DNA from 3 places in the Arthrobacter sp. GAS37 genome. Region 2 is predicted to be linked to each of the others. Evidence: riboswitches for the same ligand, from Rfam matches in the RefSeq annotation. Region 2 holds a riboswitch; each other region holds the start of a gene.
What was found. Region 2 has a riboswitch for cyclic di-AMP ahead of ABH924_RS03975 (M23 family metallopeptidase). Riboswitches for the same ligand answer to the same signal wherever they lie in the genome.

Region 1: linked by a shared signal. The riboswitch ahead of ABH924_RS15755 (hypothetical protein) and the one ahead of ABH924_RS03975 (M23 family metallopeptidase) in region 2 are both predicted to bind cyclic di-AMP.
Region 3: linked by a shared signal. The riboswitch ahead of ABH924_RS14260 (hypothetical protein) and the one ahead of ABH924_RS03975 (M23 family metallopeptidase) in region 2 are both predicted to bind cyclic di-AMP.

Annotation. Positions count from the first base shown of each region.
Region 1 covers NZ_JBIYDB010000020.1:19,791-23,921, forward strand. The annotation lists gene ABH924_RS15745 (ArnT family glycosyltransferase) at 1-371, opposite strand, end outside; gene ABH924_RS15750 (glycosyltransferase) at 368-1,738, opposite strand; gene ABH924_RS15755 (hypothetical protein) at 1,898-2,635, opposite strand; cyclic di-AMP (ydaO/yuaA leader) riboswitch at 2,638-2,834, opposite strand; gene ABH924_RS15760 (ATP-binding protein) at 2,976-4,131, opposite strand, start outside.
Region 2 covers NZ_JBIYDB010000003.1:66,304-70,434, reverse strand. The annotation lists gene serC (phosphoserine transaminase) at 1-1,121, opposite strand, end outside; gene ABH924_RS03980 (metal-dependent transcriptional regulator) at 1,473-2,168, shown strand; cyclic di-AMP (ydaO/yuaA leader) riboswitch at 2,295-2,502, shown strand; gene ABH924_RS03975 (M23 family metallopeptidase) at 2,505-3,323, shown strand; cyclic di-AMP (ydaO/yuaA leader) riboswitch at 3,453-3,635, shown strand; gene ABH924_RS03970 (NlpC/P60 family protein) at 3,641-4,131, shown strand, end outside.
Region 3 covers NZ_JBIYDB010000016.1:77,221-81,351, forward strand. The annotation lists gene ABH924_RS14255 (PucR family transcriptional regulator) at 1-1,026, shown strand, start outside; gene ABH924_RS14260 (hypothetical protein) at 1,099-2,112, opposite strand; cyclic di-AMP (ydaO/yuaA leader) riboswitch at 2,115-2,265, opposite strand; gene ABH924_RS14265 (flavin-containing monooxygenase) at 2,404-3,507, opposite strand; gene ABH924_RS14270 (TetR/AcrR family transcriptional regulator) at 3,548-4,131, shown strand, end outside.

The DNA of each region.
Region 1 (4,131 bases), on a different contig from region 2:
CACAAAGAAGCCGGGGGCTTGTCGACGGTGATGGCGTTGCCGGCGTCGAGCGAACCGAACAGAAACGCCGTCCAGTCCTTCGTGCCGGCCTGGATGGCCGCGGCGTAGAAGGAGTTTCCATAACCGGTGGCCGCGAGGTTCCAGAGATACAGGAACGCGGTGGCTACGAGGAGCCCGGCGGCGGACGGCCGCACCCAGCGGGGCTGCCGGCCAAAGGCATATCGCTTCCAACGGGGCGTGGCATCCGGGGTTGACGGGTCTGCCGAGTGACGGCCCTGCGGTCCGTCCGCAGTCCCGAGGGCGGCGGGAACCTCGGCGCCGGCACTTCCGGCGGCGGGTCCCGTGCTTGCGGGAGTAATCGTGGAGGTCATGATGCTGCCGTTTCTGTGCGCGTTTTGGCTTGTGTCGTGGGTGCAGTCGCCTTCGCTGCAGGCTGCCGGAAGACCCAAAGGCGGAACAACAGGAAGCGGACTGCGGTGGCGGCGAGGTTCGCCGCAACTACGGTGAGGAGCTCGCCCCAGCGGTCCGGCGTCGTCGTACTGTGCACCAAGGCGAGTGCCCCTGAAGTGAGCGCGAGGCCGATCCCGAAGACGATCAATCCCTCGAAGTGGTGCCGAACGGGATTGCCGCCCTGGATGCCGAAGGTGAAGCGCCGGTTGGCGCCGGTGTTGGCGATGGCCGTGATGAGCAGCGCCAGGAAGTTGGCCAGCTGCGGGTCCATGAAGCCGCGGCAGAACAGGAAGATGAGCACATAGGCGAGGGTGGACGCGGCGCCGATCGCGGCGAACCGGACCAGCTGCCCGAAAAGGCTGCTGCGCGGGTTCTGCTCGGCGGTGCGGGACGACGCCGGGAGCGGCCCGCGTGCAAGTGCTGCGCGCAGTTCCGGAATGGGGATGCGGCCCGAGACGAGATCCCGGGTGAGCCGGACCATGCCGCGGATGTCGGCCAGGGCAGTGCGCACCACGTCGACGCTGGAATTGGGATCGTCGATCCAGTCAACGGGAACTTCGTGGACCCGGAGGCCGCAGCGTTCGGCGAGGACCAGGAGTTCAGTGTCGAAGAACCACGAGTTGTCCATGGTGTGCGGGAGGATCTGCTGTGCGACATCTGCCCGGATCGCTTTGAAGCCGCACTGGGCATCGCTGAAGCGGGCGCCCATGAACGAGTGCAGCATCAGGTTGTAGCTGCGCGAAATGAACTCGCGCTTGGGGCCGCGGACAACCCTCGAATTGCGGGTCAGCCGTGTGCCAATGGCGAGGTCCGAATGGCCGGAGATCAGCGGCGCCAAAAGGGGCGCCAGCGCGGCGAGGTCCGTGGAAAGATCCACGTCCATGTAAGCCAGAACCGGCGCCGGCGATGCGAGCCACACCTTGCGTAGGGCGTTGCCGCGTCCCTTCTCCTCAAGATGGACGACCGCGAGCTCAGGCAGTTCCCTGGCCACGCGCTCCGCGATTTTCAAGGTGCTGTCCGTGCTTGCGTTGTCGGCCACGGTAATGCGGAAGCCATGCGGGAAGGATTCGCGCAAATGGCCGTGAAGCCTGCGCAGGCACTCTTCGAGGTCGCGTTCCTCGTTGAAGACGGGGATGGTGACATCGAGGACGGGGACGGCGGTGTGGGTGTCGACGGGGGCGCGCCGCGCTGTGCTGCGTTGAAGGGGGGTGTTGGGTGGGATGGGAAGGCCCGGCGGCACCACCGCGGGGTCCTTCAGGGTTCCGGAGGTGGATTCGATGAGCGTCATGTATTCAGAGTGCCGTTGCAGAATATGAAGGCTTTAGGCGGAACCTGTGACGTGGCTGTGGATGTATGGCCGGCGTGGCGAATCACATGCCTGGCCAAAATACGCAGAGGTCCGCCCCTGGAGGGACGGACCTCGACGTACTTGTGCGTGGCTCTTGGTCTAGTACCAGTTGTGCGCCAGGTGGAAGGACCACGCCGCGGACGGCGATCCGTAGCGTTCCTTGATGTAGTTCAGGCCCCAGCGGATCTGCGTCTGGTAGTTGGTCTGCCAGTCGGCGCCCTCTGATGCCATTTTTTCGCCCGGCAGCGATTGCCCAATGCCGTAAGCGCCACTGGAGGCGTTGGTGGCAGTGGTGCGCCAATCCGATTCCTTGTTCCACAAGGTGAGCAGGGCGGACATCTCGCCCTGACCCCAACCGTAGGATGGAAGGATGCTTGCGGCATAAGCCTGTGCGCCGGAGGGATCATCGACGGCGACAGGTGCGGCCGGGGCTGCTGGAGCGGGCGGTGCCGCGGGCGCGGCCGGTGCGGCGGCCTGCGGTGCGACGGCGGCCGGAGCGGGGGCAGGTGCCTGGCTCGGCGTCGGCGCGGCGCTCGGCTTGGGGCTCGCGCTTGCGCTCGCCGACGGCGTGGCGGCGGCCGATGGCGTGGCTGAGTTATCCGCCGCGCGGGATTCGGACGTGCGGCTCATGTCCTGGGCATTGATGGCTTGTCCGGCAGCCTGGGTGGCGGCACCTGCACCGAGGAACACGGCAACGACGCCGGCAACAACTGCCATGCGCTGGCCGGTGCCGAGGTTCGAGGCGGCTCGCCTCAACGTGGAACGTGACTTGTTTCTCCGGGCAGGTTCGCCGCGGTGGCGCGCAACAGGGCGCGACTGATTCCTGGAATCAGACATGGTGATTGCCTCTCGACGCCTGCGGAGTTAGCTGTCGGATTCGGATGAGGTCATCCGGCCGTGGCCACAGGGAATCGTGGCGGTACGGCTTCACCCCTAGGGCTGGCTCAACATGAGCGCTTGCCCGGAGACCTGGGTCCCCCGTCTCTGCCTGGATTTTTGGGCACCGGGGAGTGGCAGAGCTCGGCGCCTACCCGGCGGTGGCCGGAATGATCCCGCGCACCCATTCGACGGTACAGGAGGATTTTACTTAAGTCACATTTAGGTAACGGAGATCACGACGTCGGTGCGTCGACTTGCGCCCGCCGTGCACCGGCGTCATACCCTCCTGGGCGGCCGTTCAGGCCGTGGCGGTCCTGAGCGCCGGAAGCCGCACCGCAAATTCCGTCCGGCCGGGCCGCGACGCCACTTCGACGGTGCCTCCATGCGCCTGGACAATGGATTCCACAATCGACAAGCCGAGCCCGGAGGTGCCCTCGGAACCGGAGCGGGCGGCGTCGGCCCGGGCAAAGCGCGAGAAGATCCTGCCCTGGAACTCCGGCGGGATGCCCGGCCCGTTGTCAGTCACTGTCACCACGGCGCTGCCATCGGCGGAACGCATGACGCCCGTGACCACGGTGGTTCCCGCCTCCGTGTGTTTGCGGGCGTTGGAGAGCAGATTCGCCAAAACCTGGTGGAGTTGAGTGGTGTCGCCGCGGACCGTGAGGGGCTCATCCGGGAGCTTGAGCTGCCAGATGTGCTCGGGGGCCATGACCTTCTCGTCGCTGACGGTCTCGATCACCAACTGCGTGAGGTCCACATCGGTGAACTCGGGGGCCTTCCCTTCGTCCAGCCGGGCCAACAGAAGGAGGTCCTCAACGAGGGTTGTCATGCGTTCGGACTGGCTCTGCACCCGTCCCAGCGACTTGCGCCCGTCCTCGGTGAACGTCTCGGTCATGCGCAAGAGCTCGGTGTAGCCGCGGATGGCGGTCAGCGGAGTGCGCAGTTCGTGCGAGGCATCGGCGACGAACTGGCGCACCTTTGTTTCGCTTTGCTGGCGGGCTTCGAGGGCGCTGGAGACGTTGTCCAGCATCAGGTTCAAAGCATGGCCGACGCTTCCCACTTCCGTGCTCGGGTGGGCCGCCGACGCCGGAACGCGCACCGCGAGTGCCACCTCACCGGCGTCGAGCGGAAGTTTCGATACCTTCGTGGCGACGTCGGAGAGTTGCTCCAGGGGGCGCATGGTGCGGCGGATCAGCACGGTTCCGGCCAGTCCGATCAGGACCAGTCCGCCCAAGGACACCAGCACCATGGTCCACACGAGCGAGGCCTCGGTGTCCTCTTTCGAGGCGAGCGGCAGCCCCGTGATGACAACATCGCCGTATGGAGTTTCGGTGGCCACCAGCCGGTAGCCGCCATTGGACAGGGTGCGATCAACCGGACGGCCATCGGCGGGGAGCGCGGACAGGATTCGAGCGTCGCTGGGCGACAACGGCGCACGGGTGGCATCGGAGGAC
Region 2 (4,131 bases):
AGTTCGCCCACCACGAAGTCGATGCTGGCGAGCAATGCAGAGACGTCGTCCGGCTCGATGGCAACGAAGGTAGCGATGCGCAGCTGGTTGCGGCCCAGCTTGCGGTACGGCTCGGTGTCCACGATCCCGTTGGCGCGCAGGACCTTGGCGATGGCCGCGGCGTCGATCGAATCATCGAAATCGATCGTGGCGATGACATTGGAGCGGTCCTCGGCCTTCGCGACGAACGGCGTGGCGTACTCGGAGGCCTCGGCCCAGTTGTAGATGCGGCTTGCGGAGTCCGCGGTGCGTCCGGACGCGAAGTCCAGGCCACCGCTCTTGTTGAGCCACTGGACCTGGGCATCCAATGTCACCAAGGTGGACAGGGACGGCGTGTTGTAGGTCTGGTTGAGCTTCGAGTTGTCGATAGCCGTCTGCAGGTCGAGGAAATCGGGGATCCAGCGGCCGCTTGCCTTGATGCGGGCGGCGCGCTCCAGGGCGGCGGGGGAGAAGAGGCCGAGCCACAGGCCGCCGTCGGAGGCAAAGTTCTTTTGCGGCGCGAAGTAGTAGACGTCAGCCTCGGCAACATCAACATCCAGGCCGCCGGCTGCGGACGTCGCGTCCACCAGGACCAAGGCGCCGTCGTCGCTGCCCTGGACGCGCTTGACCGGAGCGGCCACACCCGTCGAGGTTTCGTTCTGCGGCCACGCGTACACGTCCACGCCTGCCTCGGCCTGGGAAACCGGCCGGGTGCCTGGCTCGGACTTGATGATGGACGAAGCTTCAAGGAAAGGTGCCTTGTTGGTTGCCGAAGCGAACTTGGAACCGAACTCACCGAAGGAGAGATGCTGGGCCTTCTTCTCGACCAGGCCGAAGCTGGCGACATCCCAGAACGCAGTGGAGCCTCCGACGCCGAGAATCACCTCGTAGCCCTCGGGCGCACGGAAGAACTGGCTAAGTCCCTCGCGGACGGAACCCACCAGGTTCTTGACCGGAGCCTGGCGGTGGGAGGTACCGAGGATCGTTGTCGAGGCGGCGGACAGGGCCTCGATCTGCTCCGGGCGGACCTTGGAGGGCCCGGCGCCGAAGCGGCCGTCCTTGGGCAGCAAATCGGCGGGGATAGTGATGCTGTTGTCGCTCACGGGATGCTCCAATGGTGAAGTAGCGGCCTAGATGGGTCGTGGCAGGTGGCAAGCTGCCCCTTCGACTCCCCAATTCTGCCTGACGCCGGAGGCGGGGGCAGAACCGAAGGTGTCATAGTCCGCCACGTGGAAAGCATTTGTTCCGCCGGCTCTGGACGGGACAGTGGACGGGACGCTGGACCGGGCGCTGGACGGGGGCGCCGGAATTATCCGGAGTAATTCCAAATAAGCTAAGCTTGGAGCTGGCGCCCGGACCGGGACCGCCGGCGGTTCGGCCACCTGTTCGACCACTGAGGCGGCTGCGGTACGGTGGAAAATACGCAAGATACTGCGCTCGAGGAGCTGAGCTGGATGACGGATCTGATCGATACCACTGAGATGTATCTTCGGACCATTTTGGAGCTTGAAGAAGAGAACATCGTGGCTCTTCGCGCACGCATCGCCGAGCGCTTGCGGCACTCCGGCCCCACCGTTTCCCAGACGATCGGACGGATGGAGCGCGACGGCCTGGTGATTGTGTCCGATGACCGGCACCTTGAGCTGACTGAAACGGGCCGGAAACGCGCCACCGAGGTCATGCGCAAGCACAGGCTCGCCGAACGGCTCCTGGCAGATGTCATTGGACTGGACTGGGCTTACGTCCACGATGAAGCGTGCCGCTGGGAGCATGTCATGAGTGAGCGCGTGGAACGGCGGCTCTATGAGCTGCTGGACCACCCCACGGAATCGCCGTATGGCAACCCCATTCCCGGACTCGAAGCGCTGGGTGGAGTCGCCTCCCACGCCTTTACGGATGGCGTGGTCAACCTTCTCGACGCGATGAACGAATACTCACCTGAAAACCGGGTCACCGTCAGCCGCCTGGCTGAACCGATCCAGGTGGAACCGGAACTTCTGGTGCAGCTGGACGAGGGCGGAATCCGCCCCGGAGCCAGGGTTTCCCTGGAACGTGTGGGGGAGTACATCTCCGTTCGCGTGCCCAATATCGACGGCGCGCTGGAGCTGCCGCCTGAGGTAGCCTCGCACGTGTTTGTCACGGTCGCCTAGCCGGCCTGGCGAGGCGGCCAGCAAAGATAACGAAATTATTACCGCGGGGGCTTAATCCCCTATAGTTTATTACTGGCGCCGATACCAAAGCGTTACCTGATCCGAAGCCGAGTTCTGCCAGCGGATCAGGTGGATTAGTCCATTCACTGGCAGAAGCGGAGGAACCACCATCGGCTGTCGAAAGACGGCCTTGGGGTGAAGTCCGCAGCGGAAGTGCAAACAGCGCAGGGCCCCTTCGGTAGCTCTGCGCTTCGCGCCCTTCACGCGGACCGGGTCCACGATCTCTCTGGCCCGAATCCGACAGCTAACTTCGCAGGCTTGCCAGAGAGGAAAACCTTGACTACGCAGAACACCAGGGGCCGCAGGCGCGCGTCCGGTCCTACTGCTGAGCTGCGGAGCACAAGCGCCGTCGAGCACGATCGGCCCCGCGATCCCCATCGCGAACTTCGCCGCCGCAAGGGTCCTTTGCGGCAGATAGCCGAGTTCGCTGCGGCGAGCGGGGCGGGACAGAAGGCCGGAGTGGCCCTTGCCGCGACGGGCCTCATCCTGACGGTCGCCATGCCGGGCACCGGCGCCATGACGGCCACGGCCGAATCGAACCAGGCCGCCTCGGCGGTGGGCACCCAGCCTGAGATTCCGGCCGCGGCAAGCGCCACGATCGACTTCAGCCGTGCTGCGGTTTCCACCACGGCGGATCCGGACAGCAAACTCAAGCAGCTCTTGAGTGCGCAGTCCGTCGGCACCATCAAGACGTCGTCCTCCAAAGGCACCCTGGGGGCGCCGCTGGACACACTGACCACGGCCTCGCCTTTCGGCTATCGTGTGAATCCCATCACGGGCGGCTTGGGGGAGTTCCACCGGGGCCAGGACTTCGTGGCCCAGTGCGGCACCCAGGTCCATGCCGCCGCCGCCGGCAAGGTCACTTTCGCTGGCTGGCATCCGTATGGCGGCGGAAACCGCATTGTGGTGGACCACGGCAACGGCCTGGAAACCACGTACAACCATTTGTCTTCGTTCAACGTCCAGGTGGGCCAGACGGTCAGCCGCGGCGATGTCATCGCATTGAGCGGCACCACCGGCGCCTCTACGGGCTGCCACCTCCATTTTGAAGTCATGGTCAACGGCGACGTCGTTGACCCCCTGGGCTGGCTGTAGCCAATCCGATGGAAGCCTCTCGCATGCTTGTCACGCTCCGTGACCTGAATGTGACATTGAGCCAAAACTCATGTACCGTCTAAGACGCATCAACTTTTAGAGAGTTGATGCACTCGAGTGGATTGCCTAGCTCTGCCACTGCTCGAGGTTCCGTTCGCAAAACATCGTCTGGCAGAGGCGGGGGACCCACTTTTGGTCATCTTCACCGATGGCCTTGGGGTTAAGTCGCACAACTTCCGAGAGGGAGAAGTGTGGCCGGATGACTCCCATCCGAATCCGACAGCTTACCTCGCGGGCATAGGGAGAGGCCTCTTAACGTGTCTTCACGCTCTACTGTTGCGCGCCACCGTGCCGCGGTCACCAAGACCAACTCGCTTGCCGTTATCGCTAAGACTGTCGGCAGCAACGCCGGTGGCGTAGGCCGTCAGGCAGCTGTTATCGCAGCTGCTTCAGGTCTGGTGCTCACTAGCGGTATTGCAGCCAACGCTGCAGAAACCAACGTCCCTCGCGAGTCCACTTCGACCTCCGCCCTGGAAGTCCAGTCCATCGCCCAAGCCAGCATTTCGGCCGACTCCTCCGTCGCCATCAAGTACGAGCGCCCGGCGGTCTCTACCGAGGCTGCTCCGGTTGTCGCAGCTCCGGTTGCCACGCAGGAAGCTGCTCCGGCTACGCAGGCTGCAACGGGTGCCGCTACCGGCTCCTCGACGCTCTCTGTCACCGCTGCTGTTTCACCTGCAACGAAGGTTGCCAGCGGCAAGGGCGCAGCAATTGCTGCCGCAGCTTACGCACAGCTTGGCGTTGCCCAGGA
Region 3 (4,131 bases), on a different contig from region 2:
GGGATTGCCACCGCCGTGCGTCCCGTCGTTGTGCCCGCCAATGAGGAACTCGGGATGGTGGGGCGCGTCTGCGTCCCGCTGCTGGTGCGCGGATTCCGTGTCGGGTACCTGTGGGTCCAGCAAGACCTTGACGAGCAGACCGCGACGGCGATACTCGCCGAGTTGCCGGGCGTCCGGGACGAGTTGGACCTCCTCGCAGGGTTGTTGCTCGATTCCAATACGGCCGAGTCGGAGTTCCGGCGCCGCCGTGAGCAGGAATTCCTGGCTGCATGCCAGGGCGAGTCCAATGCTGTGGCAACTGTGGCGGGATGGAAGGAGATTCAAGGCCGGGGACCGTGGCAGCTGGTTACAGTGCTCGACGCGGAGGACAGTGGCGGCGTCTCCGATCCGATCGCGGCTACCCTGACGCACCGTTCCGCCGCGCTGCAGGCAACTATCGGGGTCGATTCCGTGCTTTTCAGCGCCGGCACCGAGACGCACTCGGTCCTGTTGTTCCGCGAAACCGGCGGACGGGCGGAGCATGCCCAAGTCTTGGTCCACTATCAGCTGGAACTCGCCAAGCGCGCCGGCCGGAAGGTGGACCGCGTCATTCTCGGCATCAGCGAGCCGTTTTCAGTCATCCGGCAGCTGGGCCGGGCGTACCGGCAGTCGAAGCTCGCGGCCCAGGCTGCCGCCGTCGATCCTCCACTCGGAGAGCTCGTGGACAGCCGCTCGGCCGGGATTTACCAATTGTTCGAACGGCTACAGGCGCCCGGTGGCTGGGACGATTCGGGCTCGGCACATTTCCAGGAGATCGAGGATGCTGACCGCAACGGCGAGCTGCTGCCCTTGCTCGAACTCCTCTATGACAGCGACGGCTCCGTGCAGGACGTGGCTGGGAAGCTCCACCTGCATCGGAGCAGCATTTACAACCGGCTGGCCAGGGTCCGCCAGCTTATCGGTGCTGACCCGCTGAATGGCGCGACCCGGCTCGAACTCCACGCAACGCTCAAAGCGCGCCGCTGGGCGGGCCGTCCGCGGATTTGAAGCCGCTGGTACCGGAAGCCGCGCTGGCTTACTTGTTGAACTCGACGGCAGACTTTCGATGCTGTCCCATCCTCACTGCAGGGCCTTGGTTGCTGCGTCCAAAATCGACCCAAGATCCACGCCGGGTTGGGTGGGCTGTGGCGTGGGACTAGGACTGGTCGGGGTCCGCGGCTTCCAAGAACCTGTGGGCGCGGGGGAGGGCGTGCCGGTCTGGGGCGGAGTCGGGGTTGGGGTGGTTGGCCCTGTCGGAGCCGGGGTGGGAGCCGGGGTGGGGGTCGTTGGCCCGGTCGGAACCGGATTGGAAGGAACAGGCACCGGGGTAAGGCTTGGGGGCAGTGCTGACGGGACGGCAGGAACCTGGACGGAGATCGACGGTGCCGAGACACTCGACGGTTCGACAGCGGCGGGTCCTTGCGGCGAATGTTGCGCCGGGCCCGCGGAGGTCTGGCCGGACTTGGCGCTTGGGGTAGCTGCAGAAGGTGATGCAGCAGCGCTGGGGGAAGTACTTGCCGCCGCGGAAGGAGCGCCGGATTGCGTGGAGTCTTTGTTGTCCGCGCTCGCAGCGTCCTGGGCTCGGGATTCCTGACCGAAGAAAGGCAACTCAAGGGCTTGGCCCAGGGAACCGGCGGTCAACAAGATGCCTAGGGCACCTGCAACCACTGCCATTCGATTGCTCATCGTCCGGATGCTGGCGGCCTTCTTGAGGACGGCGTGTGGTTCCCGGCTGAAGGACGAACCGGTGAACGATGCCGGACCGACGGCGGCACGGGGTGTCGCCGGGAGTGCCGTTGTGGCTGCCTTCTCAGGTTTGGCTTGCTCAGCTGTCGCAGCAGTCACCGTCGGAATGGCGGCGGTTTCGCTGGCTTGGGAAGCCCGCTTCCGTTCGGCTGCGCGGGCGGCCGCGCGCGTGGTGGGCGCCGCCGTCGTCCGGGTTGCCGCGCGGGTGGGTTCCGCTGTCGAACTCAAAGGTTCAGTAGCCGGTGCCGCGATGAACGGTTCGCTGTCTTTGGCCCGACGACGTCCGGTTGGTTTGGTGCTCTCGCCCGCCACTTCGGCACGGCGAGGCTGATCCATGATTGGGGACATGGTGATTGCCTCTCAACGCCTTCGAGGTTAGCTGTCGGGTTCGGACGAGGCCGTCCGGCCGCGCGTGGCGGCTTCACCCCGAGGGCCTGTGGAGAAGTAGGCCCGGAGACTCTGGGTCCCCCGTCTCTGCCGCGGGTCTGGCGGATTCCGGGTTGCGGCAGAGCTCGGCGTCAACCCGGAAGCGGCCCATTTGGGGATTGGGTCGCCCCTCGACGCTACAACAGCCGGCACGCAAAGTCACATTTGAATAACGGGCGGGGTAACCGGTTTTTGCCAAGAACTTCCGCGAGCCTAGTCCCGCGGACCTTCAGTCTGCCCGGCGATGAGTCCTGCGACGTGTTCGGCGTCGCGGCCGACCCCGCCCACGAGGCCCGAGGTCAGCCCGTATTGGAAGGGCATGCCCACGAAGAACAGCCCTGGCAGTTGTTCAACGGCGCCCCGGCAAGTGAGCGGCCAGCCGTCCTCATCCGCGGGAAGTCCTCGGATCCAGCCAAAGTCCGGTTGGTAACCGGTAGCCCAGATCACCGTGGACACCGGGATCGCGTGGCCTTCGTCGGTCAGGGGTTGGCCCTTGCGGGTGCCCGTCAGCCGTGGCAGGCGGGTGACTCCCGCGGCGTCGAGCTCTCGGGTGGAGGCCCGGATCAGCGGCGCGCCGTGCTTCGTGAACCCGACCGCGACTTTGCGGCCGATAGGGGTGGATCTGTTCAATACCTTGTGGATGAAGAGCCACCAAAGCCCGCCGGCGTATCGCGTTACGGGGCTTGGAATGTGGAAGGGAGGGGTTCCGGCAATGTAGGTGCGGTGGGTAGGTGCGAGCTCCAGGGCGATTTCGACGCCGGAGGTGCCGGAGCCGACCACCAGGACATCTCCGGGTGGAACCGAGTCCTGGTTGGTGTATTCCGCTCCGTGGAGTTGGTGGATGCCGGGATCCAGATCCTCGGCGAACGCCGGGATCCTTGGCTGCGCGTTCGGGCCCGTGGCAACAACAACGTTCTTGGCCAGGATCGACCCGGAGCCTGACTGTACTCGGAACCGGCCGTCCTCCCGCTCGATGCCGGTGACGTGGGCACCATGGCGTACCGGGAGTTCCCAGTTCCTGGCGTACTCCTCAAGGTATTCGGCCATGGCGTCTTTTCCGGGAAAGCTGCCTCGGGCGGCGGGAAATAGCATGCCGGGCAGGGAATCGTGCTGCGCCGGGGTGAAGAGCCGCAAGGAATCCCATCGGTTCCGCCACACGTCGCCGACGCGGGCCTGCGAGTCCAGGATGAGGAAGTCTTGCCGGTGTTTCTTCAGGTGGAATCCGGTGGCGAGCCCTGCCTGCCCGGCGCCCACAACCACGGTGTTCACTGGCTCATTGCTGTCCATCGCGAAGCCTCCTGAGGTGTTCGAGGTCATTAGAATAGCATTCCAGTCACTAGAATGCTATTCTTTTTCCGTGGAAATCCGGCACAATGACAGGCGGGTAGCTCAAGCTGTCGCAACCAAGGCTGCAGTCGTGGAAGCCGCTCGGCAGCTGTTTCTGAGCAGGGGATACGTGGCCACCACCATCGGGGCCGTTGCCGAGCAAGCAGGCGTGGCTATCCAGACCATCTACAACTCCGTGGGCAACAAGGCCGCGCTGCTCTCGGCCGTGGTTGACGCGACGGCCTCGGGTCCGGATGCCCCCCGCACCGTCCCGGAGACTATGCGCGAGCGGACTGCCACAGCCGCCGACGCCGGGGCGGTTCTAGCGTTGTTGGCCGACTGGTTCGCCGAGGTGCATCCGAGAAGCAGCCAATTATTCAGCGTCATGAGGCAGGCCTCCGCCGTCGACGCTGAAGCGGCAAAAGTGGAGCGGGACCGGGCCGAAACCCGGCTGCGGAACTATGCGGAAGCTGCGGCTGCGCTCAGGCGGCGCGGGGCACTGACTTCCGGCATGAGCGACGAGCAAGCCGCGGCCGTGATCTGGTCGGTCGGCCACCCGGACACCTACCGATCACTCGTGCTGGATTTCGCTTGGGGATTGGAGCGCTACCGGGA